2 regions of the Streptomyces sp. NPDC002870 genome follow, and region 2 is predicted to be linked to the other one. Evidence: predicted binding sites of a transcription regulator. Region 2 holds the regulator's gene; the other holds the start of a gene.
What was found. The regulator HspR, encoded in region 2, represses chaperone genes until heat shock. The targets are predictions, from matches to a motif close to TTGAGNNNNNNNNNCTCAA.

Region 1 (3,406 bases), on a different contig from region 2:
GTGAGGGTCAGCCCCGCCGCGCCCGTCTCCGGGTCGGCCAGCGACGCCTCGACGTACAGCACGTCACCGCCCGCGCCGGTGACCGCGAGGCCGGTGGCTACGCCGGGCACGGCCGTCCGGCGCTCGGCCGGGTCCTGCGCGGACTCGGGCACGTGGTGCGGCCGTCCGATCAGGCCGCGCAGCTGCTCGGCGCCGATCGTGAACGGCAGCTCCTGCTCGCCCAGTTCGTGCTGGGCCGCCACCTTGCGCAGCAGCCGGGCCACCGACCGCTCCAGGTTACGGACGCCCGCCTCCCGGGTGTACTCGCCCGCGAGCCTGCGCAGCGCCGAGTCCTCCAGGACGACCTCGCCGGGCTCGAGACCCGCCCGCTCCAGCTGGCGCGGCAGCAGGTGGTCCCGGGCGATGACGACCTTCTCGTCCTCGGTGTAACCGTCGAGCCTGACCAGCTCCATCCGGTCGAGCAGGGCCTCGGGGATGGCCTCCATGACGTTCGCCGTGGCGAGGAACACCACGTCGGACAGGTCGAGTTCGACCTCCAGGTAGTGGTCGCGGAAGGTGTGGTTCTGCGCCGGGTCCAGTACTTCGAGCAGCGCGGCCGCCGGGTCGCCCCGGAAGTCGGAGCCGACCTTGTCGATCTCGTCGAGCAGGACGACCGGGTTCATCGAACCGGCCTCCTTGATCGCCCGCACGATCCGGCCGGGCAGAGCACCCACGTACGTACGCCGGTGTCCGCGGATCTCCGCCTCGTCCCGTACGCCGCCGAGCGCGACCCGGACGAACTTCCGTCCCATCGCGTGCGCGACGGACTCGCCGAGGGAGGTCTTGCCGACGCCGGGCGGGCCGACGAGCGCCAGGACCGCGCCCCCGCGTCGTCCGCCGACGACGCCGAGCCCGCGGTCGGCGCGCCGCTTGCGCACCGCCAGGTATTCGGTGATCCGTTCCTTCACGTCCTGCAGGCCGGCGTGCTCGGCGTCCAGGATCGCCTTGGCGCCCTGGATGTCGTGCCCGGCCGCGCTGTCATCAGTTCGTTCGTTCCAGGGCAGTTCGAGCACGGTGTCGAGCCAGGTGCGGATCCAGGAGCCCTCGGGGCTCTGGTCGCTCGACCGCTCCAGCTTCTCGACCTCCTTGAGCGCGGCCTCGCGCACCTTCTCGGGGAGGTCGGCGGCCTCGACGCGGACCCGGTAGTCGTCGGACTCGTCGGCAGCGTCGGTGGCCCCTCCGTTCAGCTCGCGCAGTTCCTTGCGTACGGCTTCGAGCTGACGGCGCAGCAGGAACTCGCGCTGCTGCTTGTCGACACCCTCCTGGACGTCCTTGGCGATGGACTCGGCGACGTCCTGCTCGGCGAGGTGCTCACGCAGCTGCTCTGTGGCGAGCTTGAGGCGAGCCACCGGGTCGGCGGTCTCCAGCAGTTCGATCTTCTGAGCGGTGGAAAGGAACGGCGAGTAGCCGGAGTTGTCGGCCAGCTGCGAGATGTCGTCGATCTGCTGGACGCGGTCCACGACCTGCCATGCGCCGCGCTTCTTCAGCCAGTCGGTGGCGAGCGCCTTGTACTCCTTGACCAGCTCGGTGACCGAGCCGGGCAGCAAGTCGGGCACGGTCTCCTCGACGCGCGAGCCCTCGACCCAGAGCGCGGCGCCGGGGCCCGTGGTCCCCGCACCGATCCTCACCCGCCCGCGGCCGCGGATGAGCGCGCCGGGGTCGCCGTCGGAGAGCCGGCCGACCTGCTCGACGGTCCCGAGCACGCCGGTCGCGGCGTAGTTCCCGTCGACGCGCGGAACAAGCAGCACCGTCGGCTTGCTGGCACCGCTGGAACGCGCGGCAGCCTGGGCGGCCTCCACCGCGGCTCGTACGTCGGTGTCGGACAGGTCGAGCGGCACCACCATTCCGGGCAGCACGACCTCGTCGTCGAGCGGCAGCACGGGCAGGGTGAGCGGTGTGGACATCGAAGCCATGATCTCCCCTTAGGCAGTCAAGTTGAGCTGTATGGACTCAATGCACAATGCCGCGGAGATGTTCCCAGGGGAGTGTTCGCTGTCAGCGATCGGCTTTCACGCCTGGTCAGGGGGTGTACGAGGAGGGCTCAGCGATCGCGGAGCGGGAAACCGTTCCGCCACCGCGCCCAGCGGCGCACCGCGGGCCAGCAGGCGATGCCGGCCAGCAGGGCAAGCGGATGGCCCCAGTTGGTGAGCGGGTCCGCGAAGGCGAGCAGGTCCTGGAGGAGCATCAAGGAGACGAAGCCGAGCAGCGTCGCGCGCAGCAACGGGCCGAACAGCCCGGCAAGGGCGCCGATGCTCGCCATCAGGCCGAAGCTGATGCCGTAGTCGAGGCGGTGCAGCGAGGTGGCGGGCAGATGTCCGGCCACCACCGAGACCCCGACCGGGATTTCGGTGGCCAGCGTCGCCCCGACATGCCCCGCCAGGAAGACGCCGGCGGTGCGCCAGGCTCCGATGCGGCGCTCGAGCGCGGTGAGCGTGAAGAAGAAGGCGATGGCGTACGGGCCGAGCGGGTCGCCCGCGACCCACAGCGCGCTGGCGCCGAGAACGAGCAGCGGCCTGTCCATCAAATGGGCAACATCGGTGCTGGAGCCGCGGAGCAGCGTGGAGACCGTGTCCGGGTCGCCGTGCTGCACGAAGAGTGAGGTGGCGATCAGGACGAGGACGTAGCAGAAGGTGAACGGTGTCCCGGTGGGCGTGGGCAGCACCTGGAGCACGCGCCGCCAGCCCGGGAGACCCACGGGCGGGGCGGGCGCCGCGGTGGGCGTCACCGCCGGTGCGACGCCTGGCACGACAGCTGGTGCGACGGGAGCCGGCAAGACGGGAGCCGTGACGCGAGCCGTCACGATCCGCGCGGATGGTCTCCGCTGGGCCGGGACGGCGTTCAGCAGTTCCTGGCCCGTGAGTTCCTGGCCCGTGGCCGGGTCGCGCGTCGTCGGCCGATGCACCGCGTGGCCCCTTTCGTCAAGCCCCCGAACAGACCCCACCCAACGCGATCACCATCACACCCGTCTATGACGTGCGCCACATGGGGCAACCTTCACAGGTTTCCGTGCGTCGCCAACACGCCAGGTCCTGGCGAGCGGGCAGTGGCCCAGCTGTGAATCGGCTGTGAATCGGCCGTGAACCGGCAGCGCACCCGCGAGCGATAGAGAGGGCGTGAGACTGATGCGCCCCACGGGGGGAGACCAGGACGACGACGCAGCGCTGCTGCGGGCCGTCGCGCGCGGGGACACGGAAGCGCTGGCCGCGCTCTACGACCGGCACGCCGGCTGGCTGCACGCCCGTCTGACGCGCCGCTGCGCGGACCCGGAGACGGTACGAGAAGTGCTCCAGGACACCTTCGTCACGGCGTGGCGGTCCGCCGCCTCGCACCGCAGCGGAGAGGCCGGCGGCTGGCTGTGGGTGATCGC
Region 2 (3,406 bases):
CCGCCCCGCGCGTGTGGCGGTGGCCGAGCCCCAGCCGGGCGCGACCCCGGTGGCAGGCAAGGAAGAGACGGCGAACGACGAGGAGAGCGGTGGCCCGGACGAGGGCTGACGCAATGATCGTCCGAGAGGAGGGACGTCGATGAGTACGAAGGACTTCGTCGAGAAGGACTACTACAAGGTCCTCGGCGTCCCGAAGGACGCCACCGAGGCCGAGATCAAGAAGGCGTACCGGAAGCTCGCCCGCGAGTACCACCCGGACGCCAACAAGGGCGACGTCAAGGCGGAGGAGCGCTTCAAGGAGATCTCCGAGGCCAACGACATCCTCGGCGACCCCAAGCGGCGCAAGGAGTACGACGAGGCACGCGCCCTCTTCGGCAACGGTGGCTTCCGGCCTGCCGGGGCCGGCGGTCCCGGCGGCTCCTTCAACTTCGACCTGGGCGACCTCTTCGGGGGCGCCCAGGGCGGCACGCAAGGTGGCGCCGGGGGCTTCGGCGGCGGCCTTGGCGACGTGTTCGGCGGCCTGTTCAACCGCGGCGCCGGCGCCGGCACGGGTACGCGTACCCAGCCGCGCCGTGGCCAGGACATCGAGTCCGAGGTGACGCTCAGCTTCACCGAGGCGGTCGACGGGGCCACGGTCCCGCTGCGGATGTCCAGCTCGGCGGCGTGCAAGGCGTGCGCGGGCACCGGCGACAAAAACGGTACGCCCAGGGTGTGCCAGACCTGTCTCGGGACCGGCCAGGTCTCGCGCGGCGGCAGCGGCTCCTTCTCGCTCACCGACCCGTGCGTGGACTGCAAGGGCCGCGGACTGATCGCGCAGGACCCCTGCGACGTGTGCAAGGGCAGCGGGCGCGCCCGCTCCTCGCGCACCATGCAGGTCAGGATCCCCGCGGGCGTCTCCGACAACCAGCGGATCCGGCTGCGCGGCAAGGGAGCCCCGGGCGAACGGGGCGGCCCGGCGGGCGACTTGTACGTCGTCGTGCACGTCGACGCACATCCGGTCTTCGGCCGCAAGGGCGACAACCTCACGATCACCGTGCCCGTCACCTACGCGGAGGCGGCGCTCGGCGGCGAGGTGAAGGTGCCGACCCTGGGCGGTCCGCCGGTCACGCTGAAGCTGCCCGCAGGGACCCCCAACGGCCGTACGATGCGAGCCCGCGGCAAGGGCGCAGTCCGCAAGGACGGCACCCGCGGGGACCTGCTGGTCACCGTCGAGGTCGCCGTGCCCAAGGACCTCGGCGACAAGGCGAAGGAAGCGCTGGAGGCCTACCGCGAAGCCACCGCGGCCGAGGACCCGCGGGCCGAGCTGTTCCAGGCCGCGAAGGGAGCATGAGATGGATGGCCGGACCGGACGCAGCCGCAATCCCTACGAACTGACCGAAGAGTCGCCGGTGTACGTCATCTCGGTGGCGGCCCAGCTCTCCGGCCTGCATCCGCAGACCCTTCGGCAGTACGACCGGCTCGGCCTGGTCTCCCCGGACCGCACCGCGGGCCGGGGCCGGCGCTATTCCGCCCGCGACATCGAACTGCTGCGCACCGTCCAGCAGTTGTCACAGGACGAGGGCATCAACCTGGCTGGAATCAAGCGCATCATCGAGCTGGAGAACCAGGTCGCCGCGCTCCAGCAGCGGGTTGTCGAGCTGTCGACGGCGGTCGATGGCGCGGCGGCGGCGATGCAGCAGCGCGAAGCCCAGGTGCACGCCTCGTACCGGCGCGATCTCGTGCCGTACCAGGATGCGCAGCGGGCGAGCGCGCTGGTGGTCTGGCGCCCCAACAAGCGGCCTGAGTAGGACGAGAGCCGTACGGTCGAAGGGGCCGGAGAGCGAGTCGCTCTCCGGCCCCTTCGGCGTGTGCGGCCCCGCGGCCTGCCGAGGACCGGTCAGTCTCCGGACAGGATGAGGGCGATGAAGATCCCGCAGGCGATGATGCTGATGAGCCAGCTGTGGGTGTTCATCCACTCGCGCACCTTCGGCATGGTGCGCTCGGCCTTCCTGCCGAACAGGAGGCGGCCGAGCAGTGGCAGCGCCGCGATGAGGACCGTCAGTCCGATGAAGGGCAGCGCCGCGCCCAGACCGGCGTCGTGCTGCTGCAGATGAACCGCTACGGTCAGCATGACCACGAGGTCGGAGGGCATCAGCAGAATCAGCAGCAGGCCGACCGTGAACGCCTTTCCCGGGCCTGCCGTCATCAGGGACTCCAGCCACTTCGGCGGCTCGGCCGTTCTGCGCCCCACCCAGTTCTTCACCGCGACGAACACCAGCAGGCCGACCAGTACGTACTCGATGATGTGGCCGACCGAGCCCTTGTCGGACGGGCTGCCCGTGTCGACCGCCTGGCCCAGGAGCGCGGCGATGACCCGCATGACAGCCACGCCGACCGTGGTTCCGGCTGCGATCCCCAGAAGGAACGCCAGGGACGCCCGGACCGCCCTCGGACTGGTCACGAAGATGATCGCCGACAGGATCTGGGGGCCCACCATCATGGTGACGGCGAGCGGAAGAATCTTCAGGTCCACCGGTGGCCTCGAGCTCCGAGAGCTTCGCCGGTTCGTACACGCCGCTCCCGCCGGTGGCCGTCCATCGCACTCCTCCTGCCCGTCTGTCGTCCGGCGCCCGCGCACCGCACGCTGCGTATCCCTCAAGGCAGCCCAGTATGCGGCAGATAATCCATTTTGGGATGGAATGAAACAGGGCTTCGGCCCGCCAGGCCGACGAGGCGTCGCCGGCCTGGCGGCGAGGCGCCGCCGGACCGCGAGATCAGGACGACCTTCTGTCGTAGCGGCGAAGCCGGCGGCGGCACGCTGTCGACGGTGATCCCGGCGTGGGGGCACCGCGGGCAGTGCCGCCGCCGGGGGCCGTCGCTGTCAGTCCTCGTGTTCCAGAATCCCCGACTGCGCGATGAGATAGCCGAGTTGGGTGCGGCTGCCACTGCCGAGAGCGGAGCCCAGCTTGGCGATGTGTGCACGGCAGGTGCGGACGTTCATGCCGAGGCGCCGGGCGATGGCCTCGTCGACATGCCCCTCGACCAGAAGCTTGGCGATCGAGCGCTGGACGCCCGTGATGCCGTCCAACTGGGGCCCGTAGGAGATCTGTTCCTCCCATGGGATGCCGTGCAGCCAGAACTGCTCGAAGACGCCGACGAGATACTCGACGATGCCCTTGTGCCGCAGTTCGAGGGCGGACAGGCGGTCGCTGCTCGCCGGTATGAAGGCCACCTTCCGGTCGACGATGATCAGCCGGTCGATGATCTCCTCCAGCGTGCGCACCTCCACGCCGACCGGGCCGACCTGTTCCATGTAGGACAGCGTGGCCGGGTGGTGACGGGCCGTGTGCTGGTAGAGCGTGCGCATCCGTACGCCACGGTCGATCAGCGGCTCCACGCGGCGCAGCGCCTTCTCCAGAATGTGCGG

Region 1: a site for HspR is predicted at 1,975-1,993, ahead of lon (endopeptidase La). Genes of this name have one in related genera too.

What each region holds. Positions count from the first base shown of each region.
Region 1 is NZ_JBIAPW010000002.1:211,140-214,545, reverse strand. Features, by position in the region: gene lon (endopeptidase La) at 1-1,952, opposite strand, end outside; gene ACFYWY_RS03430 (rhomboid-like protein) at 2,081-2,941, opposite strand; gene ACFYWY_RS03425 (RNA polymerase sigma factor) at 3,162-3,406, shown strand, end outside.
Region 2 is NZ_JBIAPW010000014.1:103,032-106,437, reverse strand. Features, by position in the region: gene grpE (nucleotide exchange factor GrpE) at 1-109, shown strand, start outside; gene dnaJ (molecular chaperone DnaJ) at 140-1,330, shown strand; gene ACFYWY_RS19410 (heat shock protein transcriptional repressor HspR) at 1,332-1,787, shown strand; gene ACFYWY_RS19405 (GAP family protein) at 1,877-2,512, opposite strand; gene ACFYWY_RS19400 (helix-turn-helix transcriptional regulator) at 2,861-3,406, opposite strand, start outside.